DNA from 3 places in the Pelosinus sp. sgz500959 genome. Region 3 is predicted to be linked to each of the others. Evidence: riboswitches for the same ligand, from Rfam matches in the RefSeq annotation. Region 3 holds a riboswitch; each other region holds the start of a gene.

Region 1 (10,236 bases), on a different contig from region 3:
TTCCTCTTTCACTTATTACAAAGATGTCACCACAATGTTTATTTACAACAATGTCATAGGAAATACTCAATCCAAGTCCCGTCCCCTGACCACTTGGCTTTGTCGTAAAAAATGCATTAAAAATATTTTTTTTAGTTTCTTCAGTCATACCAAGTCCATTGTCTTGAATCAAACAGTACACAAATTGATCATCATGATAACTAGTAATCTTAATCATTCCTAGTTTACCCATTTGCTTTTCCCTAATGGCATGAGCTGCATTGATGATAATATTCAAAAGAACTTGATTAATTTGTCCTGATGAAGCCTTTATTGTTGGTAAAAATCCTAAATCAACCTCAATTTCAGCAACATATTTGATTTCATTTTTCGCAATAATCAAGGTATTTTTTATACCTGAATTTAAATCATAAGACTCAAATTCACTACTTTTATCAACTCTTGAAAATAACTTCAAAGCTTTGACAATCTCACCCAACCGTTTTAAGCCATCGTCTGATTCTTGAATAATTGGCTCAAGGTCTTCAAAAATATAGGCTATTTTTTTCTGTTTTTCATAAAGAACAACTTGATGTACTAATTCTTTTAAACTTTGTACATCCGACCCCACGATCTGCTCTTTAAGTTCATCATATTTATGAAATAAATCAATAATCTTAGTTAGATATTTCTTCAGACTATCAAAGTTACTTAACACAAAGCCCAATGGATTGTTAATCTCATGAGCTACACCTGCAGCAAGCTGACCAATTCCAGCTAATTTTTCTTGCTGTACTAACTGCACTTGAGTTTTCTTTAAATTAACTAACGCATCTTTTATTTCACTATTGCGTTTTTCAATTGTCTCTTCCATTAGTTTCTTCTCGCTGATATCACGAATCATAATCATGATATTTTCATCAGAAATGACAACCATACGAGCTTCTCTACTTCTCAACTCTCCCTTCTGCAGCATTTGATATTCAAAACAAGTGACTTTCTTTATTTTAAAGGCCAATGTAATATTTTCCATAAACAGCATCGCTACATCTTCCGGTAATAACTCGCCTATTGTTTTTCCTATAAAAGAATGTTCCTCTGCAATATAGTCAAATTCGCGCGCTTTCTTAAACTCAATTACTTTAAAACCAGGTGTTACGATTGCCATGATATCAGGGATAGCCTGGAGAAGTGTCTGATTTTTCGCCTCACTTTCCCGTAGTAATTCTTCTGCTTTTTTTTGCTCTGTGATATCAGTAATGGCTCCTACTAACCCTTTTATCTTACCGGCTGAATTTCGATAAATGGATTTGTGGAATAGTACATAACGATCCATACCTTTTGTAGTCACATGGCTTTCATATATCTGTATATGATCTTGTCCTAATAATTCTTGATCTTTCATGTGATATTTATCCGCTAACTGTTCAGGTACAATATCATATGCTGTTTTTCCTATAATTTGATCTTTGCGTAATCCAATAAATTTTTCATAAGCTCTATTACAGTTGATATAGATACCATCACTATTTTTAATAAAGAGTGGAACAGCAATCGAATCTAGAATCTCACAAAATCCATATTCTCCATTTCCCAATTTATGATTACTCTGGGGATAGACTGCAGATATTTTTTTAATTCTCATCGTTGTATCCTTTCTTTCCGATCAAATAATCCTGTTGTCTCTTTCTACGAAGTTCATGCTAATTCCTGTAAGCAATCTCGCACAAAGAAACTATATTATATTGATAGATTCACACCACTTTCCTTATGGAGGGATATCAAATAAAATGTCGAATAGAAATGGAAATAGATGCTAAATCTTGCTTTTTATATTTTAATGTCTTTTGATTAAAATATACTTTTAAAATTATCGAGGTGAGACATGAAGGTTCAAACATTACGGCAGCAATTTAGGTTATGGACTATTTTACTCGTCCTCATTCCTAGTTTGCTCGTCATGGTTATTTACACTGTTGGTCAGATCAAATTAGCAAAAGAAGAAAATCTAAAACTGATCAGCCAGCGCGTTTATTCTCAAAAGCGTCTGATTGATTATTGGATGGCAGAACGGGTCTATGACGTTCACAACCTTAGTGAGTCAGAGGATTTTCGAATCTTAGACGAACAACAAATGCAAAAATCTCTCTCTTTAACGCAGCGGAACAACCAAAACTTTGATTCATTCTCATACATCGATAAAGATGGTTTTTTTCGAATATCAACTCTCAATAGTGCAATCAAATACCCTTCGACCAGAAATCAACCTTACTTTGAAGCCGCTCTAGCGGGTAAAGAGTATATTTCAAATGTGGTGATTGGCCGCAATAGTGGCTTACCGATCATTAACTTCTCTTCTCCTATTTTCGACTACGCTGGGAACTTACAAGGTTTGATACTTGGTTCCGTAAGAACAACAACCCTCGAAACACTCTTGCGTGATAATTGGATTGGACAAACAGGAGAAATTTTTCTGGTTAACCAAGAAGGTACAATGCTCACCGAACCACGACACGCCAGTCTATTAATGGACAAGGGGCTTATTGGGGACACGGCTAGGATGAAATTTAAAATTGCAACTGATGCATTTCATCCTAGCCAAATTACGGATTCTGGTACGGCCGAATGGACTGATTACCTTGGTAACAAAGTCTTAGGTTCCTATTTGCATGTACCTGAACGTGGCTGGACAATTATTGGTAAAATCAACGAAGAAGAAGTTCTTGGTCCGATTTATAAGCAGCTAGCACTCATGGCTAGCGGAACAATCGCTTTATTATTCTTGATTATACCTCTAGCCACCCTAATAACCAACCGAATTAAACGTCCTCTAGATTGGCTAATCAAACAGTCTGGATTAATTACTCTCGAACACTATGAAATGGTCGCACGCGATAGACCACCAGAAAGTATTTCCCATGAACTAGACATCCTTTGCACTATTTTCGTGAGAATGAGCCAAAAAATTGCAGATACTGTCAGTCTACTGAAAAAAAATGAAACTAAATTAGAGCATAAAGTTCATGAGCGAACAATTGAACTATCGGATATGAATATAGCACTTGAAGAAGAAATTGCCCAACATCAAGCGGCCAATAGAGCTCTTAAGGATAGCCGGGATGCACTTGCCATTAGCGAGTCTCGTTACAAAGATCTATTTGACTACATGCACAATGGCTGTTCATATCATAAGGTACGATTCGATGAAGAAAATAATCCCATAGATCTTGAATACATTCACGTTAACCACGCCTATGAAAAATATGCCGGATACCTTGCTTCTGAACTTATTGGAAAAGGGCTAACAGATATTTTCCCACACATAAATAACGAAAGCTTTAATTGGATAAAAGCCTATGCAACTGTAGCGATTTCTGGTGAACCAATTAGTTTTACACAATATTTCGAACATCAACAGCGATGGTATTCTATTTCTGCCTATAGCCCTACAAAAGATCATGTAGCTGTCATTTCAGAAGATGTTACTAAATTTATCACTCTACAAAAAGAAATCACCCGCATGGACAGGCTTAATCTAATTGGAAATATGGCTGCAGGCTTAGCACACGAAATCAGAAATCCCATGACCGTCGTAAAAGGTTACTTACAACATTTTAAGAGAAAAATCCCTAATATTCTGCACGATCAATTGGATTTAGTTTTAAGCGAATTAGCACGTATCGAAACAATCATTACCGATTTTTTAGCAATATCCAAAACCAAGTCAACAGAACAAGAAAAACAGGACTTAAATGAAATTATTAATAAAATTGCCCCATTACTACTGACAGATGCACTCAAACGAGGAATGAATCTTGAATTTAAACTCTCTAGGGATATTCCCCAGCTTATTCTAGCGGAAAAAGAAATTAAACAATTACTTTTAAATCTTGCTATGAATGGGCTGAATGCGATGAAGCAGCATGGTACATTAACAATTGAAACCAAATATCAAGATGGCTCTGTGATTTTATGCATAGAAGATTCCGGTTGCGGTATTCCTAAAGACTTACAAGAGAAAATTTTTGATCCCTTCTTTACAACAAGAGATGATGGTACAGGACTTGGTCTTTCTGTCTGTGCTAGTATTGTTGAACGTCATAGTGGTATCATTAAAGTCGATTCCGAAGAGGGAAAAGGAACTCGTTTTGTTATCACTTTCCCAGTAGAAAAAAATTAAGCAACCTCTTTAAAGCAAAAAAATGATTAAATTCACGTTATTCGCGGATTTAATCATTTTTTACTTTGCATTTATATTTTTATGCTTTTCTATAAATAGCAGGCGCCACAAACTGATATCGACTTTCATGACGATTAATTGATTCAGAATGGCCAATGAATAAATAGCCCCCTGATTCCATATGATCATAAAATCGATTGATTAATTTTTCTTTAGTCTCAGCATCAAAATAGATCATTACATTACGACAAAAAATAAGATGGAATTTCTTTTTGAAAGGAAATGTTTCACTCATAAGATTAAATCGTCGAAATATGACTTCCTGCCGTATTATTTCTCTTAGAACACTGTACTCTGAATCGATTTTATGAAAATACTTAGCACGCCAGTAAGCCGGCAAATTGTCTAACTGATTACTAGGGTAGACGGCTTTTTGCGCCTTTTCTAAGACATCTGTTGAAATGTCAGTAGCTAAAATTTTCGTATCCCACCCACTCTTTTGCGCGCCGAAATAAGAGTTAATCAGCATTGCTAACGTATATGGTTCTTCACCTGTAGAGCAACCAGCACTCCATACCCGCAGATCTTTCTTTTTGGCCTCAACTGTAGCGAGATACGGTAGAACCACTTGCCCTAAAACTTCAAAATGTTGTGGTTCTCGCAAAAAATAAGTATGGTTTGTCGTAAGCTTATTTACTAAGATTGTCCCAGACTTGCCTGTACGATCACTTTTCACATGAGAAAAATACTCCGAAAAATTATGAAAACCGCATTGCGCTATATAGTTATTCAAACGTCCGCACACTAACACTTTTTTTTGTAATAAGTTGATTCCATAATTAGCCTTAACAAATCCAACAAGTTCCCTAAATTCCCGTTCCGTTATATCTTCCATGGTTTTTCCTCCTTTCAAGCATACAAACAAAAATAGTATGATTATTTCTTTACTTTCGATGGGACTATGATTTGCCAACTTGTACTCGTCAAAAATAATTTTTGATTTTCTTAACTCTATTTATCTCTTCTTTTCCATTGCTAAATAGGATGAACTTAACATCATATTATAGTTATTACCTTATTAACTGCTTAATTTCTCCTATCTGAAAACGCAAAAAAGATCAGGGGTATCCTGACCTTGGGTATGTTAACATAAAGCAACATAGCAGCCTGGCAATCTTGGTCGTGATACGACTGTAGACCCATAGCTTTGCGTCCCGATCTTTCAATAGGTTTGCCAATATTATTTTTTTGTCTAAAAATGTATAATTATTTTATATTTCATTATATTCTTCTTCTATAATGACGTCAATATTTTATAAGAAAATAGCCTAACTAACCAGAACCTAAGTTTTATATCAATATAAAAAGCATATAGCAAAAAAACTTTCAAGAAAATCTTGAAAGTTTTATAATTGATGTGGTGCGGGAAAGAGGACTTGAACCTCCACACCTTGCGGCGCCAGATCCTAAGTCTGGTGCGTCTGCCATTCCGCCATTCCCGCTTATGAAATTTGTTGTACAAACCCCGTGGTTCTTATTATAGCAGATTAGTAATTAAAAAGAAAGGTTTTTTTTCATCTTTTTTATAAAAAGAATTAATGGTGCATACTATGGTCCATTGCTGGCATCATAGTCGTTTGTGTATTATCTGGCGTAGTAGCTTGATCAGTTGGCTCGACTGAATTAACTAAGTCTAACATCATTTGTCTGAGTGCAGGATCTCTTGATAGCATTTGTTTCATCATAGCCTGCATTTCAGGTGTTTTCATCATCTCAAGACACTTGGTTTGCATTTCAGGGGAGTTCATCATTTTATGCATATCCATATCTCCCATTTGGCCTTTTTCCATCATCATTTCATGAGTTGATGGTGCATTTTTTTCAGCAGCGCTGACAACATTCGTAGACAATGTGACTCCTAATACCGAAACCCCGAGTAAACCTCCAACAATCCAACCTGTCATTTTATTTTTCATAATCTGATCATCCTTTCTTATATCATTTTGCTAAAAAGATTGTAATTGATCTTTGCACTATAATCATACCAGACAATTATGAAAAACTGATGAATATTTGTTGAAAAACTAATGAAGTTTAAAAAAACCATACCCTCAAATTGAAAGGGTATGGTTTTTTATCACTTTGCCTGCTCCAAAGCCTTATGTCCTGCCTCACTAAATTGTTTAAAAGAAAGTGTTGCACCAGATATGGAGTCAACCTTATTTAAGTCTTGTGTTTCTATAAGCCTCGGACCATAGGACATGGCCCCTTTAAGTCCTTGTTGAGCCTTTTTATAGAATTCTGGATTTTCAATTGTACCATTTGTTTTTCCATACTCACTATCTTTTACCTTACCATCTTTTTGAATGCCTTTATAGTCAGCCTTAGTAATTTTACCTTGTTGAATCGTCAGCGTCAGCTCGCCTATGGCACCACGTTCATCAGGGCTGCTTTTACCTGTGTAAGTTCCATCCTTATAAGCCGTATGCATATCATGATTTGCATGACCAGAGTGATCTTCAGTCTTTTCACGACTGCAACCAGCAGCTAGAATGGCAATCATACAACCTACGATTATCATAGATAACCATTTCCTCATGTTCTTCATGAAACTTCCTCCATCTTGCAAACGATCCTCTGATCTTTCCGATCTACAATACGACCGTGTTCTAAGACTACACACCGTTCAGCTAGTTCTGCCACTCTTGGATCATGAGTAACCATAATGATCGTATGGCCTTCACGATGAAGTTGTTGAAAAAATTCTAATACAATTTTCGCATTGGTTTCATCTAAATTACCCGTTGGTTCATCAGCTAAAATGAGCATGGGATAATTGATTAAAGCACGAGCGATACATACACGCTGTTGTTCACCACCAGAAAGTTGACTAGGCAAATGACGAGCCCTTTCTTTGAGACCTACACGCTCTAAAGCCGCCAAGGCCTCCTGCTCATCAGGCATACTATGGTAATATTGTGCTACCATAATATTCTCCAAGGCTGTCAAATAAGGAACAAGGTGAAATTGTTGAAATACCAACCCAATCTTATCTCGACGCAACATGGTTAGATTTCGTGCAGTCACACCAGAAAAATCAACTCCATCCAATACAATGGATCCACTAGATGCTTTATCCATACAACCAATAATATTCATCAAGGTCGTCTTTCCAGAACCAGATGGTCCCATCAACGCCAACCACTCACCCTGCTGTACTGTCAAATCAATGTCTTGAAGAGCTTTTACATTTCCATAAATCATGGAAACATCATGTAACTCTAATAAACTCATCTTGATAACCTCCTTTATTCTCCTCTAAGTACAATCGCTGGTTCAACATCTGTTGCAATCTTGACTGGAATCAAACAAGCTAGACCAGTTACTGATACAGATACAACTAAGGCCAGTAACACAATCAAGGGTTGGAATGAAATTCCCCTGCCAAAGACATTGACACTCACCGCTTGTGCAAAGAAAAATCCTAAAATTGTTCCCATCAGTCCGCCTAAAGTACCGAGCGCTAAACCCTCTCCTAAAAATTCTAGAATAATACTGCGATTTTCGGCACCTAATGCTTTTTTCAAACCGATTTCTTTACGCCTTTCTGTCACAACTGCCATCATCGTCGTAGCCACACAAATCAACGTAAGAAGGAGTACTACGATGGTGACCAAATAAACCAGAGCCTGCAGCTTACCGAGTACAGTTTGCTCTGACTGCGTCACTTGCTTGACCAGTCGTGGCGCTACACCAGGAACTTGTTGTTCAATCGTGTGAGTCCATTCAGTCAATTCCGTCTCATTGGCTGTAATGCTAGCCTGAGCTACGCTGATCATACCTTCCTTATGAAGCATCTGTTGCAATAAAGAAAGATCCAGAAAAACAAAATTTTCTTCCTTACCACCTGTACGGACAATACCAGCAACCTTCACTTTTTTCTCACTGTCATTGCTAGCTAACGTTACCAACTGCCCTGGTTCAATTTGCAACCGTTCGGCTACTTCAGCACCAAGGACAACGTCTTCTGAATTTTCATCCGGCCAAACACCTCGGATCTGCCAATAAGGACTTACCTTCTTTACTGTTTGAAAATGAGTGCCGGCGACTAATAAGGGTTGCTCATTTACTTTCATATGATCATAAAGATAAGGAGCAATGCCAATGAGCTTATCAGAAGGCAATAAATTGGCTATGCTTGAAATTTCATTCTCCGCCAACACTTGCTGCTCACCTGTCGGTAATAGAAGTAAATTGGCACCATAAGAACGAAATTCTCTTCCCATTTGACGTGGGACATCATAATAAATTGTCACAAGCCCCGACAATACCGTCGCACCGATCGCCACAGCCAATAAAGCAATCAGCATCCGAGATCGACGGCGAAGTAAAGCATGCCAAATCATTGTAAAGTACATTGATTGTTTTGTCATTTTTTATCACCTGCCATGAAGTACTGCTGCTGGACGCAGCGATAAAAGCATTCGTATTGCCGGAAAACTACCGACCAAAGTAATTAAGATTACTGACATAACAGCCCACGGGATCACCATGAGATTGATCGCCACCGCTGAACCAAAAACATTTTGACCAATAATTTGTGCAAAACCTAAACCTAGAAAATAGCCTGCCACGCCACCGGCTAGACCCGTTAATGTAATTTCAGTAAGGGTCAAGAGTAATACATCTCCATCAGTAGCCCCTAGTGCTTTGAGTAAACCAAATTCACGACTGCGCTCCATCATGTTAGCCGTTAGCAAATTGGAAATTCCTAACGCTGACCCAGCTAAACTGAGTACTGTAATGAGCAGCATTAATAGCTGAGTTTTTTGTAAAATCATTCCTTCAGATTCTGCCACTTGGCGAACCGGTTTTGCTCTAGAACCACCGATCGCCTCTTCAATTTGATAGGAAATTGAACTTACATAAGCCGTACAGTACCAAGTTTCCCAATCCTTCAAAGAAAGACTTTTCGGATCATGAGCTGCTTTACGAGCTAACTCATTCTCGGGTGTTGTAATGGCACTTACATCTATTTTGCTGACTTTGCCCGTCAGATTCAATGCTTTTTGGATAAAGGATAGTGTCACAAAGATTTGCTCATCTTCTGGACCACCACTGTTAAAAAGCCCCTGTACTAGTAATGTTTCATGTCGACCATTCGGCAAATTAACATCCACTGTATCACCTGGCTTAATGCCTAATTTTCCTGCTAATACAGTGCCAACCATAACACCATTGGCCTCTGCATCACCGACCCAATTGCCCTCTACAGTCCACCAAGATTTCAGTTCTTTAATACCTGTTTCTACAACTTCACCCGTTGGCAATTCCAATTTTCGATTAAACCAAGTGCCTACCATCGTTACATTGATATTCCCCGCCCCTATAGCCACTTGGGATTCTAATGATGGTGCAAATCCAACGATATTATTAGACCAAAAAATAGTCTTTAATTTACCAACATCGCTTTCTTGCAAATACTGCCCTGCCCCAACCGAACTGTTTTCCAGTCCATAAATTTCCCGCAATACGGAGGCGGATCGAGGAGTGACTACAATATTTGCTCCATAAGCTTTCAATTCACGGTTGACTTTGTCTCCAACATCTAGCATTACATTGAGCATGGCTGTCGTCAAAGAAACACCTAATGCAATGGTAACCGCGACCATAAACATCTTTCGGCTCTGCCTGACAAGAGCTCCTTTCAGCATTTGCCAAAACATAGTTCATCCTCCCTTACTTAAACCGATTCTTTTCTTTTTCTAAACCAGCAACTTCAACCATGATTTTCCCTTCTGATACCTTGTAGTCAACTGGAATTGGATTGCAGCCACCCTTAAAACCAATCGTTGCTGTATTCATCACCACATCACAAAGGGCACAGACAACTTGATTATCACGTTCAAAATAACCTGTTGGCCCACAAATTTCGCAAGCATCAAGCCCTACGCCATAAGCAGATCCACTCTTTTTAATGATAATAAACCGAACAATTTCACCCGTTGACGATTGATAAGAAAAGCGGTGCAAGTGTCCATCTGAGACTTTCTCCAAGGAAATAGGAATCTGTCCTT
Region 2 (10,236 bases), 180 kb from region 3:
CCGTACGGACTTGTAGAATTTATCCAGTTTTAACCCTTTTAGTTGTGGATTTTGAGTTACCATAGCCTCTGCAATCACAAGCTCGCCGACTAAATCCATGAGTAAGTCCATTTTCGCTACATTGACACTAATAAAACTCTGCGTTCCTTCTGCCTGTCGCTCCACTTCTTTAACAACAGGATTGGCGGATTCATCGAGAATTAAATCATCTAAAATAATTGTTCTTTTTTCTTTTACTTCTTTGTGTCTTGTATCCTCAGCTATATTTATACTGAAGTCTTTTAAGAACATTGTCTTATTAAAAATTTCTTCCACTATTTCCAAATCATTTTGACTTGTAAATGCGATTTTGAAACCTTCTTTTTGAATGGTTTCTGATGTATCATCATTTTCAAAAACATCACTTGGTGAGTGCACAATATTCTCAGCAAACTCACTGAGTTCATGAACCAAAGTAAATGCTCTTATATTTTCCATTCCGCAGTCTTCATCAAAATAGACGATGGCTTCATACTTGATTTGCCCTTCATACTCAGCTTGCTCCAGCGCATCAATCGAAAGTTGAAGCTCACCTTCAGTACTAGCCATTTGAGAAGAGGTATCATTCACATTCAAGTCATTTTCTTTTAAAGATGATAAAAATTCTTTATTTTTTCTACTGACATTAGCAGAATTACCTGTTGGCTCGCCTCCATTTTCTATTTTTATCACTTCATCTTTGATAAAATCCACGGCATTCAAAACTAGGTCAGTCAACTCTGAATAATCCACCTTCAGAGGCTTTTCTTCACGAAGATAATAAAAAACATCTTCCAAAGAATGAGCTAAGGAAGAAATATCATTGAACATCATCATCGCTGCCGAGCCTTTTATTGTATGCATAATTCTAAATACTTCATTGATAGCGACTTCTATACCCCCAGATTTTTCACTATCTAAAATAAGGCGCTCGAGTTGTTCTAGCATCTGATTGGTTTCAAATACAAAAAGGTCAAGCATCGGGGCTTTGCTGTCACCATTGATCAATTCAATCACCCTCACATAAAAAATACTACAATGCTAGAAGTACTGTACTTAGTTAAACTTGCTAAGTCCTCGAATGACTTGCTCTTCAACAAATGGCTTTACGATAAATCCATTGGCACCAGAGATAATTGCTTCTTTCACCGTAGATTCTTGACCTAAAGCCGATATCATAACCACTTTTGCATTAGGGTCCATCCGTTTTATCGCTTTTAAAGCCGTTATGCCATCCATCTGTGGCATTGTTATATCCATTGTAACCAAATTAGGCTTAAGTTCATTATATTTGAGAATTGCTTCCGAACCATTTGCAGCTTCCCCCACGACTTGATAACCATTATTCTCCAACATGTTTTTTAGCGTTAATCGAATAAAGAGAGCATCATCAACAATAAGTACTTTCATATTTCCATCCTTTCATAAACAAGTGTAATAAACTTGCAATGGATCAGTAGAATCATAGAAAAACGCAAAAAAAGGTCAGGATTTGCCTGACCTCGAACATGGTAGTATAAGCTAGCATGGCGGCCTGGCAGTCTTGGTCGCCCAGCGACTGTAGACCCATAGCTTTGCGTCCCTATTTTTCAATAGGTTTGCCAATTCTGTTAATTTTTGTCGATCTATGTATTATTTGATATTATTATATTATTTTCCCATACATACGTCAATATTTTTCAGGACTTAAGTTATAATGATCGGGACTTAAGTCTCATACACAAGTTTACCATCAAAAAAGGTCATCACAACCTTTACCTTATCAATATCAACGGGATTAATCGTGAATAAATTTTGATCAAGCACTACAAGATCAGCTAATTTACCAATTTCAATCGATCCTATCTCATTTTCCATAAACATCATAAATGCACCATTTATGGTAAAACTCTTAATCATTTGTGAGACACTAGCACGTTCTTGCTTATTTAAAAGATAACGTTCATCATCCATATGACTAATATCCTCAACCCCATGAAGTACTCCATTATCAATATTACGTGTCACGCCAACATCAATCGCCAAAAGAGGATTGGGGACAGCAGTTGCAGGATAATCTGAGGAAGATGCTACGGTTATGCCATTTGCAAAGAAAGTCCCTAAAGGAAATTCTTTTTCTGCACGTTCACCCAAAAATTTGGAATCTACAGTATGCCACCATTGAGGGCCTTTGAATTGCCAATAAGGTTGAACACTAGCAATTACATTCAACTCTTTAAAACGCAGTATATCTTTTTCATCAACAAGTTGCAAGTGGGTAATGGTATTACGATGATCATCGGTCAAACCTTTGCGATGAACAGCTTCTAAGGCATTCAATACATGTTGAGTCGATGCATCTCCTGTCGAATGTACATGAATTGAAAGGCCGCACTCATTCACGCGGCAAAAGGCTTGTTTTAACTCTTCCATATCCCATAAAAACTCACCGTAATAATTAGCTCCTCTGCCAGTTGCAATCGTATAGGGTTCCAATAAACAACTTGTCCCCCCTTCAATCACACCATCTGTAAAAAATTTGGCTGATATGACTTTCAAATATGAACTATGATATCGGGATCGCATTTGATTAATCATCTCAAGTTGAGTCTCAAAATCATCCTTTGTATGAATCGTCATAGCTCCGCGAATCCGAAGAGCTAACTGCTGCTCTTTTTCCATCTCACTACAAGCTTTCATTATTTTTTCAAAAGGTAAACTTGCCATACAAAGAATACTGGTAATACCAAAGCTATGCATTTTCTTTTGAAAGGCATCCATAGCAGTCATATATTGATCTAAACTATATTCCGGTAAAGCAATTAACCACATAGCCCATTCCTTTAACGTCCCCCACAATTCGCCGGTTTCCAGATTTTTTTCAATAATTCCACCTTGGGGAACCTGCGTCTCTGAAGTTATACCATTGACTTCGAGAGCTTTAGAGTTAACCCATAGCGTATGACCATCATTAGCGCGTAAGACGATAGGAATATCCTTTGACACGGCATCAAGGTGCTCTTTTCTCGGACCTTTATTTAGTTCATCCCCTGTCAATATCCCCCATGACCACCCACGACCATATACAGCTTTCATATCTGGGTGTTGAAGGATAAAATCTTTTACAGCCTCAACATACCCTTCGACACTATTCATATTAAATAATTGAACTTCATGAAGAGTGAGTAAAGATAATCCTGGTGGATGGATATGGCTATCGATCATACCTGGTATAACCATCTTTCCAAACAAATCAATCTCTTTAGTATCTTTGCCTATATATTGTTGTACCTCACGATTGCTACCAACAAATATAATTTTATTTTCCTTAATCGCTAGTGCTTCGCAGATCTGATCATTTTCATCTGCAGTATACACGATGCCATTTGTGAGCACTCGATCAGCAAATTCATGAATCTGATTGCCACTCTGAAATGGTCTAGATAATATACTCAATATGATTCCTCCAAAAAAAAGTTCCATTATATACTGTAGTATTTAGCAGATAATGAAAAAATCCTGCAATTTTTTTTAGACGACTGAATAGTCTCTATTTACAATAGCATTTCTTATGATAAAATATCTCTTGCATAGGAAATAGTTATTTTGAGCCCCTGTAAAAAATATGTACAAAAAATACAACCGTGGCATCTCACAAAAGGGACCACCACAAGGAGGATTCATGCGCAAACTAATCGCTGTAATGACAATGGGACTCATGATGACAGCAACGACCTCATTTGCATCTCCCACAGCAAACTTTGAAAAAGGTGCCGTTAATCTGGAAATCGGCAGCACTCTCAATTCTAAAGTGAATGGTAAAGGGACAGCAGCTGCTGATGTTGATGGAAAATCTGGATTCAAAGCCGTTTTAACCACTGGTCTTAGTGACCACTTCGCTCTACAGTATAAACAAGGAATGTTCACCTCTGAAGATTCAACTATGACATCAGGTGGCCTGCCATTGACTACGTATGCAGAAGCTAATCTCCGCGATTTAAATTTACTCTACAAAGTTAATCCTAACCTTACCTTTCTGGTTGGTTATGAAGATGACAAAATTTCCTTTGGTAAATATGTAACCTCTGCCTCTCATTCAGCTCTACACTTCGGTTTGACCGGAACTCATAAGCTTAATGATAAGTCCACTTTATTCGCAACAGTCGTGCAAGGAAAAAATGTATCTCTGCGAGAAATTGGTGTCAGTTATCAAATGTCTCAAAGTACAGCCTTCAACGTATCCTACGCCGACCGTAGAATCAAAAACATGGACTTAAAGGTCCCCCTTGCTGGTATTAACGGCAAAGAAGATTATAAGATGACAGGTATTACATGCCTGTTTGACTTTAAGTTATAATACACTAAGGTCAGCTAAGATTAGGCTTGCGCAAAATCTTAGCTGACCTTATTTTGAATCATTTTTTAAATATCCTTGGACTTTTCATATTATTTTTCAGAAAGAACTTCAATCCCTTTTTCCAACTGCAAATCATGACCATCTTCTTTTAACTCTGACATCTCCACCACAATATCAGGCTCAATTCCCACACCGTGTATGGAACGCCCACTAGGTGTTAGATATTTTGCAATGGTCAATTTTACAGCCGAAGAATCGTCTAGACTGAGCACAGTCTGTACTGATCCTTTTCCAAAAGTCTTGGTGCCGATCAGGGTTCCTGCGCCAGTGTCTTGCACTGCACCTGCTACAATTTCAGATGCACTGGCACTGCCCCCATTCACCAATATAACTAAAGGATATTTAATCTCTTCTAATGTAGAAAAACTAGTTTTTTTAGTTCCATCCTTGCCTTCAACTGAAACAATGGGACCTTGGGGAACAAAATAGTTAGCCACTTTAATACTTTCTCCCAGTAGACCACCCGGATTATTCCTAAGATCCAAAATAATTTTTTTCATCCCTTGTCCTTCTAATTCTTTCAGTTTATTAGAAAGATCATCTCCTGTATGTTCATTAAACATAGAAAGACGAATATATCCTATATTATTTTCCAACATTTTTCCGCTAACCGTTTTGATTTGAATATTCGATCGAACAAGATGATACTCCTTATTTTCTTGCCCAATTCGTCCAATCGTCAGCAATACTGAACTTCCTTCAGCACCACGAATGAGGTTCACAGCCTCATCGATAGCAAGACCATTTGCATCTTTGCCATCGATTTTGATAATCTGATCTCCACTTAAAATTCCCGCTTGAGCGCTTGGTGTCCCCTCAATCGGTGCCACAACTGTCAATACATTATCTTTACTGCCCAATATAATTCCAACTCCGCCAAATGATCCTTTGGTCTCAATCATTAATGCTTTATACATCTTTGGATCCATATATACAGAATAGGGATCACCCAAACTACTCACGGTCCCCTTAATAGCACCCGACATAAGGTTCTCCATTGATACGTCGCCTACATATCCACCTTTTACGATTTGAGCTACCCGAAATAGTTTTAAAGTTGCAGCAAGCTCCTTCTCATCCATCTGCGATAAGTACCAGTTCATTTCATCAATAGAATTAATCTTAATCGCTTCTGCCTTACCGACCATAGGAACTGGTAAAGAGGAGACTTCGTTTATTTCATCATTCTGAATGGAATTTGCCCTTAGAGTTGAACTGCTCAATGCAATACTCACTGCTAAAAAACCAATTATAATTTTTACTTTGCTATTCCTCAACCACTGCATTCATTTTTCCTCCATCATTCAATGAGAAAATACTTTTTCCCTTGATTTCCAACTGCAATTTGTCTGCTAATAAAATATCGGCAGGAGTGAAATCATATTGACTCAATTCTTCAACTGTTACCCACTGATAAGCGCTGTGTTCTGTTAAAGTAATATTCCCACTATGCCAAGTACAAAAGTAAGCTAAGACTATATTTTCTCCCTCTGGGTACTTATGGATACACTTTCCGAAGAAAGCATCAACTTCAATTCTTATTTGTAACTCTTCAAATAACTCTCGTACGATACATTCTTCAGGAGTTTCACCAGCATCAATTTTCCCCCCAGGAAATTCCCACTTCTTTGCAAATCGTCCTTGTAAGCCTTTTTGAGTGATGAGTATTTTATTGTCCTTGATAATAATTGCAGATGTTACTCTCATTTGTATCAAAACCTCCTCATATCGAATCCTTAATTATCTTATATCAATCATTTTTTTGAACTTAACTATAAAATTCGCTTTAATTAACTAGTTTCCTGTTTTAAAGTAAATTTTTTTAAAATTAGCCTTTTTTTTCAATTCTTTGTTTAAAAAAAAACTCCTATAACTCTAAGAGTCATGGAGTTTTTCCCATTATTAAACAATCTAACTTAACCTTGAGATCCTTTCCACCAATATTTACCATCGTTAGGATTATAATAGATTGTAATTGTGCTAAATTTAGCTAGGTCAATATTTCGCCAAATGTAATCTTTACCATCGCGGTCTCTGACCGCAATGCTCCACTTTGAAGATTTATAAGAACCATCAGCATCTCTAAAGTAAATGAATTGTGAGTGTCCGCTTTCTAGAGTCTGTCCTTTGAGTAATTCCTCACCCCAGCTCTTATTATTTCCTTCCGATGAGGCAACCCACAAATCAATCATATCAAAATCCGTTTTATTAACAATTGTAAAATCAAGTTGACTTGCAAAAGCTATAGAAGAAAATCCCATCACCAAACATAATGTTAGTACAAAGATTATTAATTTTTTCATCATAAATCCTCCCTTTTTATGGAATGAGAAAATATGCCTCTTTCTTAATTTTTTAAAACCTACGTCATAAATTGAAAAGGATTCACCTCCTCTTCTAAGATCAGATCGGACTCATGTATCTATAATTGATGGATACTTTCGCTTTCTGTCTTACTAATTCCTGCTAAAAATCGACAGTATTATCTTTATTTTTTATTATTTTCTAATGTTTTCTAATGTTTTTTGAACATTTCAGTATTTTTAAGCAATAAGTAGCCATTTTCATCTCATGCCTTTTAATAAACCTTATTGGCTTGAGAAACTCTCTAACAAGAATTGCGTAATACTATTAATTATTCTACAATGAAAAAGCCTTATATACGTGAATTTTTTATCTAACTTTCTCTCAGATAATCCTTTTGAATCCATTATTGACTGCCCAATCGGTAATTTGGAAACAGCTAAAAAAAGGAGTGATATTATGGTTCTTAAACTTGGCGCTAGCGCTATGGCTTTTATCGCCGCCAGCTTTGTCGTATTGGAAGTAGCTCACTTAAGTCATCTTATTTAATCTGACCCTAACAGGACAAAAAAAATAGCGTAACCATATGAGGCTATGAAAAACCCAAACCGTTTTATTACGGTTTGGGTTTTTCTAATTTATCTGCCAGTTCTTATTTTATCGTGCTATCATAACCTAATAAACAGGTAGGATCATTTAAGATAGCTGCCATAATTTGTTTCTTTTTATCAATGTGCTGTCCACTTGATACATCAATTGATGTACTTCCATTGATTTTAAAATGAAAATCCACATAAAAAAACAACCCATCAGCTTCTATTTCGACTCTATGTCGTTGTCCACCTTTATGAATCAGCTCTGAAACTGTACATTCATTATAGTATGTTGAACAGATTTTTTTTACCGTAGGAACAAGGATTTCTCGATTTAACATTTTTTCTCTACTCACCGTATAGCTCTCCCTCATTTATGGATTTAACTCTCTTATACTACTAAAGATAATTTTAGACCTTGATAATAGTGTATTTACCGTATAAATAAAAAAATCCTGCAACTCTTTTATCTTCTACAAGTTTTTTCTTCAATGATTTTGCCTAGAACGATGCTTCTTTATACATAAAGAACAATCTATTTAAAGAAATATTAAAGGTATTTGATTTTTTTTGGCGAAAATAAAAAAAATATTCGCACTAAAAAGCTGGGTTCTAGAGCTAAGCAGGAGGAAATCTATGACAACAATAAATTCAATACTCATTGAAGTGGGCAAAAAGCCTGCTGTGTATAAACTATCAGCATACATTGATAAACAAATTGAAGAAATATCGGCTCTCTTAGGTGGAAATTTTACGAGTTCACGCTTATTCGAGGTCGGTGAGGGTCTTTCTTTACACATATTTATTAATGATATGGCAATACCGTTACAACTACCACCCAATCGTCGTTTCCCCGCACCTGACCAACATGAGATCATCTTTGGCAACGCACTTTTCCTAGTATTAGATGATGAAAAAGGAGATGTTGAGGGTCCATTAGATATACCAGATACCATCTGCAATTTTTTCATCGAAAAACTGACAGAAAATTTCAAGCCTTGTCGCGGTGATGAAAAACCAGATCCTGAATCTGAAATATTTGTAGAAAACCGCGGAACAGAAGAAGAACGACATTTTAAATGGGAAGAAGTTGAACGTCCCGAAAAAGATTTGAAATTTATTGGTAAAGGGTATGTACGAATTGTCGATGATGGAGTATGTGATACGTTTGAAATTAAAGGCCGATACTTCAAACAAATTGACCTGCCACAACAGGATAAGCCATTGCAATAATAAGACTAGGATTTAGCTAGAGTTAAAACTCCATCTAAATCCTAGTCTTATTATCCAGAGAAACAATATCCTATTTAAGTTGGAAGAAAATTTTTTCTTCCAACTTAAAATATAATTCGTTGAAATTTACACTTCGCTTAATTCTATCCCCAAAGTTTTACACTCTTCTAGATCTGGATCACTAGGCGCTCCCATAATAATAAGACCTTCTCCTATCACTTTGGCTTTACATCCATTCATTCTCTCGACCCAATCTTGCATCCACTCACCATTGCCCCAGCCATATGAACCAAATAAAGCCACAGGTTTACCAGAAAGTTCTCCTTCAATTGATTCTATAAATGGCTCCATTTCTGATTCTTCTAACACTTCAGCCCCCATTGATGGGCATCCGAAGGCAATAGAGTCTGCGTTAATCACATCATCCATAGAAGCTTGGTCTACACTAAGTAAGGAAACTTCAGTATTTGCATTTTGGGCTCCTTCTGCAATCGCTTTTGCCATTGCTTCAGTATTTCCTGTCCCGCTCCAGTAAATAACAGCTATCTTTTTCATATACACATTTCCCCTTATTTTATATTTTTATAACCACTACCCGCTTAAAGATTAGATTTTTTTTTGATTATCATTATTGATAATGATAATCATTACCTTTAAAATATTACACTGTATTCTCTAATCTGTCAAGTCTATTTAGTATTTATTCACTCTAAAGCATTCGTTCTAGTTACATGCAGTAAAGATAACTATTTGCTGTTATTATTTATAAAAATAAAAGCTGAAAATTTATTTTCAGCTTTTATTAGAGATATACTTCATTCTTAAATCTATTGCTGTTTATATTGTGGTTCCTGATTTTCAACGTATTTTTGTCTACTCTTTAATGTATCAACTGCATTATCAAGAGTCGTTGCTAATTGTTCAAATGTTTGTTTTGCCTGCTGATCTTGAGTCTCTAATGAAAATGTTTTCATACTTGATGCCGCAGATTGAATCGTTGCAATCGCTTGAGTCATTTGAGTACCGACTGTCACGTCTTTCACCTCCTTTACCAAACTATTTTTATCCCTTTGGTTTACATAGTAACGCTGACAAAAAACCAAAGATAATTGCTGACGAAATTCCTGCACTAGTAATTTTAAAAATACCTGTCAATATCCCGATCATACCTGTCCGTTGTGCCTCTTGGAGAGCACCTTTTACCAATTGATTGCCAAAACTACTAATTGGAACGGAAGCTCCAGCACCTGCAAACTTAATCAAATCGTCATACACACCAAGTCCTCCTAAAATAGCTCCTGACACTACGAGCGTAACCATGGTATGGGCAGGAGTTAATTTCAAACCATCCATAAGGAGTTGCCCAATTACGCATATAATTCCACCAACGATAAACGCCAAAACAAACTTCTCCAACTATAAGCCTCCTTCTTTTATATTTCCATCGATACTGCATAAGCAATACAAGGTATCGTTTCTTTTTGTTGATAAGACATGGGCGAGAGTAAAGCACCTGTGGCTACCACTAAAATTCGTTTCAATTCTCCTGTTCGCATGCGATTTAGGAGATGTCCGAAGGTGGTTGTAGCAACACAAGCACAACCACTGCCGCCTGCAAAAACTGGTTGGTCTTCCTTATACATCAAAATACCACAATCGGTCAACTTTTCTACAGGGATGTTAAGTCCATGC
Region 3 (10,236 bases):
TGTGACAATTATCAAAACGAATACTTCATGGAGACGGCTGCGGCTCCATATACGCCATCACCATTCGTGTAGCCACCGCTTGGTAAAATATCGATATTGAAACCAATCGGAGACTCATTGCCAGTAGCAAAATGCAAGGCTCCAATTACAGGCTTGAACGGATTGGCAGAATTATATCCACCATTTAAATCAAGACCTACGACAACGCCCGCATGCAGCCCTAATACACGAAATGGCGTATATTGAACACCTACATAAAAGGTATCATTTCGTAAGCTGTTATTAAACAATCCAGTCGTTAGGGCAACATCTTTTCGTAATATGTATTCCAACCCAAAACCACGATTGTGTTCATTCAAACCAAGATTTGAATGGGGAAAGTGCCTTGTAAACACAGGTATAGTAATCGACATGGAATTATCCGTAGCTTGAACGACGCCACAGCTCAAAGAAATGAATATTACAAGTAACAGAAAAACCCTCATGTTAATCCTCCCTAAAGTATGTCTCAGTATCAAGTTTCATTCTAGCATTACTTTGGTTGCCAGCCTACTGGTATATAGCACCAGATTGCAGTAGCTGGGGGGACACGCAAAAGCAAAAAAAACGTTGTTCGCGAGGTATGTAGAAATTTTATGCGAAATGAATGTTACTCAGATTGGTAGGTTTGCGTATGACAATAATAGACTCATCTTTCTTTTGTAGAAAGATGAGTATTTAGGACTTTGTGCTTATTAATATGGGACTTAAGGCGCGATTTTTAATTGACGATATACAAAATCTGGTGTAAAATAAAGTAAAATATTAGTGAATTTTGGCAAACCTGTCGAAAGTCAGGGACGCAAAGCTATGGGTCTAAGGGGTATAATATCCTACGATTGCCAGGTTGCTTTCAATTATAAGTTGTAAGTAGCACCTTTCGTATGAGGTACTACTTTTTTATTTTGGATGGGGATATTACTGTTACAGGACAAGTAGGATTTATGGTTCTGTTACCAAAAATGAGGTAATGAAAAGTGAACTGATCATATAAAAATTACAATAAAAAATGCTCCTATTTGTAGAAAAGTAAAACTACGAATGGGAGTATCGTTGTAATTGAGAGATGAATATACAATGAATAATCATCCCAAAGGTTTTAGGTGGATTTATAGTGGATATCGGATAAATAATGCATAAGAAGTTGTTTGAGTTGGAGGGATGTATAATGTCAAGTGTAGGTGCAATAGATAACGTTGAAGAGCTATTAGTGATACGAATTGATCATCAAAGTACTATCGTACAGGTCTTATACTATGCTGAACAAAATGATAGATTGGTGAAAAAAATAATCGGCAAGAAGCTCCAAAACGTTGGCTTAGAACAAACAATCTATAAACAATGTGAAGATCATTTAAAGAAGGTCTTTGTAAACTTGAAAAAAGAAATTTTTCAAGTTCATATTGGAAACCGATATTATCAAATTTCTTATCTGCCAGAGTGGAACGGCAGAGAGCAAGTAGAAAATGTATTAACTATAGTGCGAGATATAACCAAAGAGCAAAATGTACAAGAAGAGCTGATGCTGAGCCAAGTTAAAATACAAATGGCTCAGCAAATTGCCCTGCTAGGCTATTTTGATCGAGATATTGTAAACGATAAGTTGTATTGGTCTGATCAGTTCTACAAAAATTTTAATTTAGTCCCTCAGGAGAAACCTCCATCTTTAGAGTTTCTATTAACTCTTATTCATCCAGAAGATCGAGAAATGATCAAGAGAGGTTTTTTTCAGAGACCGGAGGAAGAAGTACTAGATGTTGAATATAGGATTATTAACAAAGATGGTTCTATTGGATGGATACATAGTTTAGTTCACTCTGTATTTGATGACAATGGCAAGCTTTTAAAGAAATTTGGCATTGTTCAGGATATTACGAAACGAAAAGCAGGGGAAATCAAGTTGCAAGAACTAACGGAGCAACTACAACAAGCAAATAAATCGCTTACTGATCGGGAAATGCGTATTCATATGGCTGGAAAGATCGCCAAATTGGGGTATTTTGAATGGGATAAAACCAATCATTCTCTTTATTGGTCTGATCAGCAATATAGAAATTATGGTTATACTCCTAGCGAAGTTACACCTACGATAGAACTTTTTCGGAGCCACATACATCACGAGGATTGGGATTTTGTGCAAACAACAGTTGCTAAACTTGACGAGAAGCCATGGATAGACTTACAGTTTAGGGTCATTAGGGCAGATGGATCTCTAGCCTGGCTTTATTCTCGAATAAATAAAATTAATAACGACGAAGGATGCCTTATTAAACTATTTGGTATTAACCAAGATATCACGGAACAAAAACAAGCTGTAGAGCGGATTCATAAAGTGGAAAAAGAGTTGGCTTTTATGAATCAATTACATAGTCGCAGTACCTATTTAAATGGATTGTTATTCAATGATTGCTCAGTAGAACAGATAATCAAAGCACTTAATGAATTTGGTATTGAGACTCAAGTTGCCCATTGTTGCTTTGTTGTGCGATTGGCTGAAAAATTGAGCTATAATACTGAGGTACCTGACAAGACGATGCCACCCTCAGTCGTGAGGAAACAAGCGGTCCTCATCTGGCTAGCAGAAAGAGAATGGGGTTTAGTATGGAGGTGTCATGATGATATAGTAATACTGACCTCTATATCAGATTGTATTGCTACTAATAAGCAAGGGCAAAGTCAAATTGCTAATGATATCATTGCTGAAATAGAAAAAGTATTTCCTCATTTTTATGTAAATGTTGGTATTTCTGGTCTATCGAGCATTCCAGTCAATTTTCGAGAAATTTATGAAAAGGCTCAGAGGGCAGTTGTAATTGCAGCAACGATGGATTCTTCCTCAGTAATCCATTGTGATGATATTGGATTGTATGAAATTGCATTTCAATTATTACAAGATAAAAATACCTGTACGATGGTGCAAAATACCATAGGACGTCTTGCTGAGCATGATGAAGATCGTGGGAGTAATTTATTAATCACGCTAGAAGCTATATTAGAGTATGGGAGTTTAAAAGCGGTAGCACGGCAACTCTTTATACATAATAATACGGTCATCTGGAGAAAACAAAAGATTGAGATGTTTCTTGGAATGTCTCTAGATAAAATGGAGACAAGGTCGTTATTATTGTTATATCTAAAAATATGGAATATTAAAAGAAAAACGATATATTCGCAATGATAAACTATTGTTGTGATAATACAATAAATCAAATTTTGTTGTATTATGTAGTAAGAATATTGGAAAATAAAAAAACGTGAAAAATGTATGAATTAACTAGTAATATATAATAAAAGCATTTTCAAAGTGTAAAATTTGAAAAAAGAAAATTTTTAGTTAAAACAGGGACGATTGTTGCAATAATACAATATCCCTGTGTTTTTTTTGTATTAGCGATCAATAGTATTAAGCCATGGGATAGTATAAAATATATCTGCATATGAAAACCGATATCAAAGAAGTGTAAAAAATGTAAAATTGAAGTGGCAAATGATGATGCTTGGTTGTAACTACATCTAGATGATAGAAGTAATTAGCTCTTTACCGAGAACTAATTACTATTTTATTTATTCGAATACTCTTTGTAGCAAATTATTTAGGTCATAAAATTACAATTTATTTAAGGGAGCCTATAGCAATGAAAGTAAAAAATATTCAAACTCGTTTACTGCTTATTCTTATACCGCTTATTTTAGTAGTGTTAATTGTTTTATCTGGTGCTAGTTACTATCTAGCGAAGCAAGCTTTGGAAAAAAGTGTAGATGATACAGGTCGAGCGGTAGGAACTGACTATAGCAAGCGAGTAGAAGCTGATATGGAACAGATGATAGCTCAATTAGAGGATTTGGCAAGTAATCCTCATCTTCGTGCAGGTACTGACAAAGTACAGATTGTCGGAGCTATGGCAGAGATGAAACAACGTTTGGGGCTTTTTGATGTGGTTATTTTTATTTCACCGGATGGCGCAGGAGTTGCTAGTACAGGACAAACGGCCTCCTACGGTGATAGAGAATATTTTAAGAAAGTGTTAACAACAAAGAAGGCTGTTGTATCAGATCCTATAATTTCCAAGGTTACAGGGAAATTAGCTGTTGTTTTGGCGGTGCCTACCATCAGTAATGGTCAGGTAACGGGGGTTTTGCTTGGAACCTTTTCTATGGAAAGGTTGAGTGAGATGATCAAAGAATTGAAGTTTTTGGATACTGGTTATGGCCAGGTTTCTGACGATTCGGGTCTGATTATTGCCCATCCGAAACGACCTGATCTTATGGGTAAACTAAATCTTCTTGATAAGAAAATCAATCCAGAGCTTAAATTGCAGCAAAGTGAACTTGACGAACGTTTGACGAATATATTTAAGGTAGCAGCCGAAAAAGGAAAACAGTCTAGAGGAGTCTATAGCTTTGTTGATGGTGTGGAGAGAGTTGCTGTAGCCACTCCTATCAATTTGCCAGGAGATCAACGCTGGGTTGTCATGGTAGCAGCACCTGAAGTAGAAGCGACTAGGCAAGTAGATAACTTAGGAAAAATGATGCTTATCATATCCCTAGTCTGCCTAGGGATAGCCATTGCTGCGATTGTGTTTGTAGCAAAACAGTTTGTAAAACCAATTTTACTGATTCGCGATGAATGTTTACTTCTCTCCCAAGGAGACTTGCGAGAGCGAGAGGCAAAAGTTGTTTCTGAGGATGAAATTGGACAATTGGCGCAAGGTTTTCGTCAGATGCGGACCAATCTGCATGAGCTTGTTATAAAAGTGCACTCTCAGGCACAGCAACTGGCAGCTTCTAGTGAAGAACTGACTGCTAGTGCCGAGCAGTCAGCTCAGGCAGCCAATCAAATCGCTACATCAATTAGTGATGTGGCGACCGGCTCGGAAGAACAAATGTCTGTAACAAATGAAACTTCGGCTGTGGTTGAAGAGATGTCAGCGAGTATAGAGCAGGTTTCAGCCACTGCCAATGAGGTAGCTCAGCAATCAAATCAGGCAGCTAGTAAAGCTGAGGATGGTAATCAAGCCGTCAATAAAGCAGTGAGTCAAATGCAACGAATTGAGCAGACCGTTCAGATTTCGGCGAAAGCAGTAACGGAACTCGGCGAACGATCGAAGGAAATCGGACAGATTGTTGCAACCATTTCGAGTATCGCTGGGCAGACTAATTTATTGGCTCTGAATGCTGCGATTGAGGCTGCGCGAGCTGGTGAGCAAGGACGTGGTTTTGCCGTAGTGGCTGAAGAAGTTCGTAAGCTGGCTGAACAGTCCCAGGAGGCGACAAAACAAATCGCTTCATTGATTGGTGGCATTCAGGGAGAGACAGATAAAGCGGTATTGGCAATGGATGATGGCACTCGGGAAGTGAAGCTGGGGGCAGAAGTCGTGAATGCCGCGGGTATTGCTTTCCAAGAAATAGCTGGATTGGTTACGCACGTATCTAATCAAGTAGGAGAGATTTCCTCTGCCATTGATCAGATGGCGATTGGTAGCCAGCATATTGTAACATCCGTAAATCGGATTGATGAACTCAGTAAAAAAGCGACCTTTGAATCCCAAACAGTATCTGCGGCTACGGAAGAACAATCAGCGTCTATGGAGGAAGTTGCTTCCTCTAGTCAGAGCCTTGCCAAGCTTGCGCAAGATCTTCAGACCGCTGTCAGCCAGTTTCGGGTTTAGTATTTAATATTTTTATAAATTCTTTATGGCAACTTTATCACGATGTTCAGATAAAAAAAGTCCAATATTTTTACCTTTGATTTTAAGAAAACTTGTTTCTGGAAACGAAATGCACGTAACAGTATTCAATATAAATGTGCGTTAATGGCTACTCAGAATCTAGATGAAGTGATGAACAAATAGTGAAGAATTAAGGCTAATTTTTATGAAACGAGGTAAAATTGGTGAAAAAAATAAAGTATAAATTAATTTGTATTATGGTCGCTATATGTGCTTTCATGGCACTTGTTCTTGGAATTTATAATATTTGGAGCGTAATTAATAACAAAAACTTCGCAGTTAAAGAATATCGCCAAGTCCTAAATGAACAGTTCGATCGAAATATTCGTTTAGAAACTGAAATCGCTGTTAGTATGGTCAATGTTATTTATAAACAACAACAACAATCTCTATTGACCGAAGAAAACGCAAAAATGCAAGCAGCCAATCTTCTGCGGGAACTTCGCTTTGATAAAGAAGGTTACTTTTGGGCTGATACCCCAGATGGGGTCAATGTAGTTCTGTTAGGCAGAAATGTAGAAGGGAAAAGTCGTATTAATGACAAAGATGCTAACGGAACATTTATGATTCAAGAAATTATTAAAAATGGTATGAAAGATGGTGGCGGCTATAGTGATTATTGGTTCCCCAAGCCAAACGAACAGCAAGCTACAAAAAAACGAGCATATTCTGTACTATTTAAGCCTTATAATTGGGTAATCGGCACTGGAAATTGGGTTGATAATATTGATAAATTAGTAGAAGAACAGGAAAAAATATACCATAATAATATGGTTAAAGATATCCAGTTTACCAGTGGACTTATCATATTAGTTTTGATTGGAGCAGCAATAGTGGCATGGTATACGAGTCGCAAAATAGCAAACCCCATCATTGAACTGTCTAGTATGGTAAGAGAAATTGCTCAAGGAAATCTTAGTAATAAATTAACTATTAATTCACAAGATGAAATTGGGGGGCTAGGTAAAGACATCAATATAATGACTAGTGATTTAAGAAGTTTGATTAAGCAATTAGTTGTATCAGCTGAACAGTTAGCTGCTTCTTCGGAAGAACTGACTGCTAGTGCGCAGCAATCTGCCCAAGCAGCAAATCAAGTCGCTGAATCAATAACAGAAGTAGCACAAGGCGCTGAAACACAACGTCAGGCGGCGAATACATCAAAAGAAATCATGGGAAAATTATCATTAGGTATTCAAGATGTTACGGATAATACTTTTACGATTGTGGAAACGGCCCAAAGAACCTCTAGTGCCGCTCACGAAGGCGGTAACGTGGTGATGGATGCTAAAAACCAAATGAGTTGTATTGAGAATTCCGTTACTATTTCTTCAGAGGTTGTAGTGAGCCTAGGAGAACGTTCTAAAGAGATAGGCCAAATTGTAAATACTATTTCTGGAATTGCTGGACAAACTAATCTTCTTGCATTAAATGCTGCAATCGAAGCAGCTAGAGCCGGAGAACAGGGGAGAGGTTTTGCTGTTGTTGCCGACGAAGTTCGAAAATTGGCAGAGCAATCCCAAGAAGCGGCTAAGCAAATCACCAAATTAATCACTGAAATTCAAACTGATACAGCTAGAGCTGTAGCAGCCATGATTGATGAAACACAGCAAGTGAAGCGTGGTACAGAAGTAGTGGATAAAGCTGGTAAAATGTTTGATGAAATCACTAATTTAATCCAACAGATGTCAAATCAAACAAAAGATATTTCGGCTGAAATTCAGAAGATGAGCACGGATAATCAGTCTATGGTTGTTTTAGTTAGTGAATTTGACAGTATTAGTAAAATAACGTCTGATCAGACACAGAGTGTTTCGGCAGCGACAGAAGAACAATCTGCTTCGATGCAAGAAATAGCATCATCTAGTCATGCATTAGCAACAATGGCTGGGGATATTCAGTCAGCTATATCAAAATTTAAAGTATAGTTTTTTTCATAATTTTTATGGCAAAACAAATCAAATAGACCTAAGCCTTATTGAATAGAGGACTTAGGTCTTTTCTGATTGTCTAACTAGATTATCGTTATAAATTCTTTACCAAATTTCCTGCAATTATCAATAGCTTGTTCATCAGGATTCCATAATCCCCGCAATCCATCATTTACTACTATAAACCCGCTGTCTTTGAGACGCTCTGATAACACTTTAACTCCCTCACCACTCCAGCCATAAGCACCAAAGGCAGCTGCTTTCTTGTTTTTAAAATCTAGTCCTTTTATTTCTTCCATAATTCCTGCTACTGAAGAAAGTACACCTTTATAGACCGTTGGTGATCCAAGTAATATGGCTCTTGACTTAAAGACTTCACTAATAATATCATTTTTATCTGATTTTGCGCTATTAAACAGTTTTACAACTACTTTATCATCCGCTAATTTAATCCCTTGGGCAATTTCTTCTGCCATACGTCGAGTGCCATTCCACATAGTATCATAAATGATAGTAACTTGATTTTCTTGGTAATCTTGTGCCCATTTTGCATATTGAGTAACGATCTGCAACGGATTGTCACGCCAAATGACACCATGACTTGAACAAATCATATCAACTGGAAGATTAAGACCCACTACTTCTTTGATCTTTTTATCTACGAATTTGCTAAGTGGAGTTAAAATATTAGCATAATATTTTGTACATTCTTGATATAATTCCCCTTGATCAACAAGATCATTATACATTAACGCCGAAGCATAATGTTGTCCAAAAGCATCACTGCTGAATAAAATATTATCACCTGTTAAATAAGCAAACATTGTATCAGGCCAATGAAGCATAGGCGCTTCCACAAAAATGAATTCCTTAGATCCTATATTTAATTTATCGCCTGTCTTTACTACTTTGAAATTCCACTCCTGATGGAATTGACCCTTCAAAGATTTCACAGCATTCGAGGTGCAATAAATAGGTGTCTCAGGAATTCGTTTCATCAATTCAGGGAGAGCTCCGCTATGATCAATCTCACCATGAGTGATTATAATTGCGTCAATCTTAGGTAAGGGAATTTCCCGTTCTAGATTTTCAACGAATTCACGAGCGAAAGGTAGCCAGACGGTATCAAGTAATACTGTTTTCTCATCTTGAATCAGATAAGAATTATAAGATGTTCCCTTATGTGTGGAATATTCTTCACCATGAAATGTTCGCAATTCCCAATCTATCTTTCCGACCCATGTTAAACCATCTTTAAGTTTAAAACTCATTAAAATTTCCTCCTTGCTAATTTTTATCTACATAAATGAGTTGTAACGTTTCTAAGCATTGCTAAGCAATCTGGGATGAAGAATGTTATTTTCTAAATGAATATGTTGGAAAAGGTCTGACTCCATCTCTTCTAATTTCTGATAAGCAACACGAAAGCTTGCGCAGGCATCTGCAGGTAGTGCATATTGATTGGTTATTTTCCTCAATTCTTTTATAATATCTCCTGCCAGTTCATGTTCACTCTCAATATCATTTGTCACAGTCCTGATTTTTTCTAACATCTGAATTGTTGACATTTTTTCATATTGTTTAATGAGAGGAAATAATATTTCTTCTTCTTTAATTAAATGTTGCTCCAATTCCAACTTCAAAAGATGAAATAGCTTATGTACTTTTCTAAGTTCACTATGTGCAACGCCATGGACACGCAAGATTTTAGTAACATATTCGCTAATTTGTGGCATTTCTCTTTGTAAATATAGATGATGGGTATTAATAATATGATCAACAAGATGAGTAAGAGACTCCTCCCGCCAATCCACCTCTCCAATGTCATTATGTTGATTTTCCATAGTGGCATAAGCTTGATTGAGTTTGTCTAATATATTGTTTTCATTGAGATTAAGCTCTTTGACCGCCGCTGTCAGTGTTTTATCTCCACCACAACAAAAATCAATTCTATGTTCTTTAAAAATTTCAGCTGCCTGAGGAAATTCTGCAACAATTTGACCGACTGCTTGTATTCCAGAAAATTTATTTTTCATACTAAAACCCCTCCAAAGTAATTTGTTTTAACTACAGTATTCTCTTACATCTTTGATTTAATTTATTAGCGCAGATGCCATGATAAGGAAATTGTCGTTATAAAGGTATTGCTATGATTTGATCTTACTACCTATAGATGAAAAAAAATGTGATGAACATCAAATCTCAAAATAAGAGATAAGAAGAATTTATTCTACAGTTGGTTACTTTCAATTTGCAAACTAATGGGGCAGGAAGAGTGGTAACTAGTATCGAACATGAAAAATGAATCAAAATAAAATAAATCGGTGGTATTTATATATGAATCGGAGAGAATTTTTACAAAGCACCTTCGGAGCTTGTTCGATAATTTGGCTTGGACAAAACCTTTTAAGTGTATATAATGCAATGGCTGGCGAACAATCGACTAAGTTACTCAATATCCGCAGTGGTTTTGAAAATAGTACTAGTTCTAATCAAAACTATTTTTGGCTAGAATTTGCGATTTCGATTGATTGTGA

The links. A riboswitch is a leader RNA that binds a small molecule or an ion and turns the genes downstream of it on or off. The one in region 3 is predicted to bind cyclic di-GMP.
Region 1: another riboswitch for cyclic di-GMP. It lies ahead of ACAN52_RS16125 (CheR family methyltransferase); the one in region 3 lies ahead of ACAN52_RS08910 (PAS domain-containing protein).
Region 2: another riboswitch for cyclic di-GMP. It lies ahead of ACAN52_RS08160 (response regulator); the one in region 3 lies ahead of ACAN52_RS08910 (PAS domain-containing protein).

What each region holds. Positions count from the first base shown of each region.
Region 1 is NZ_JBGJZL010000010.1:116,253-126,488, forward strand. Features, by position in the region: gene ACAN52_RS16115 (PAS domain-containing protein) at 1-1,624, opposite strand, end outside; gene ACAN52_RS16120 (cache domain-containing protein) at 1,865-4,159, shown strand; gene ACAN52_RS16125 (CheR family methyltransferase) at 4,239-5,054, opposite strand; cyclic di-GMP riboswitch class I at 5,318-5,405, opposite strand; tRNA gene ACAN52_RS16130 (tRNA-Leu) at 5,578-5,661, opposite strand; gene ACAN52_RS16135 (hypothetical protein) at 5,755-6,135, opposite strand; gene ACAN52_RS16140 (FMN-binding protein) at 6,297-6,767, opposite strand; gene ACAN52_RS16145 (ABC transporter ATP-binding protein) at 6,764-7,453, opposite strand; gene ACAN52_RS16150 (ABC transporter permease) at 7,468-8,592, opposite strand; gene ACAN52_RS16155 (ABC transporter permease) at 8,599-9,885, opposite strand; gene ACAN52_RS16160 (Fe-S-containing protein) at 9,899-10,236, opposite strand, start outside.
Region 2 is NZ_JBGJZL010000004.1:224,466-234,701, reverse strand. Features, by position in the region: gene ACAN52_RS08165 (chemotaxis protein CheA) at 1-1,026, opposite strand, end outside; gene ACAN52_RS08160 (response regulator) at 1,075-1,428, opposite strand; cyclic di-GMP riboswitch class I at 1,544-1,631, opposite strand; gene ACAN52_RS08155 (amidohydrolase) at 1,726-3,453, opposite strand; gene ACAN52_RS08150 (hypothetical protein) at 3,680-4,354, shown strand; gene ACAN52_RS08145 (S41 family peptidase) at 4,444-5,700, opposite strand; gene mutT (8-oxo-dGTP diphosphatase MutT) at 5,681-6,121, opposite strand; gene ACAN52_RS08135 (hypothetical protein) at 6,331-6,720, opposite strand; gene ACAN52_RS08130 (hypothetical protein) at 7,371-7,667, opposite strand; gene ACAN52_RS08125 (hypothetical protein) at 7,948-8,544, shown strand; gene ACAN52_RS08120 (flavodoxin) at 8,671-9,099, opposite strand; gene ACAN52_RS08115 (DUF1657 domain-containing protein) at 9,372-9,578, opposite strand; gene spoVAE (stage V sporulation protein AE) at 9,607-9,960, opposite strand; gene spoVAD (stage V sporulation protein AD) at 9,978-10,236, opposite strand, start outside.
Region 3 is NZ_JBGJZL010000004.1:402,160-412,395, forward strand. Features, by position in the region: gene ACAN52_RS08905 (hypothetical protein) at 12-485, opposite strand; cyclic di-GMP riboswitch class I at 807-894, shown strand; gene ACAN52_RS08910 (PAS domain-containing protein) at 1,208-3,217, shown strand; gene ACAN52_RS08915 (methyl-accepting chemotaxis protein) at 3,675-5,708, shown strand; gene ACAN52_RS08920 (methyl-accepting chemotaxis protein) at 5,933-7,696, shown strand; gene ACAN52_RS08925 (anaerobic nitric oxide reductase flavorubredoxin) at 7,783-8,970, opposite strand; gene ric (iron-sulfur cluster repair di-iron protein) at 9,022-9,735, opposite strand; gene ACAN52_RS08935 (peptidoglycan recognition family protein) at 10,037-10,236, shown strand, end outside.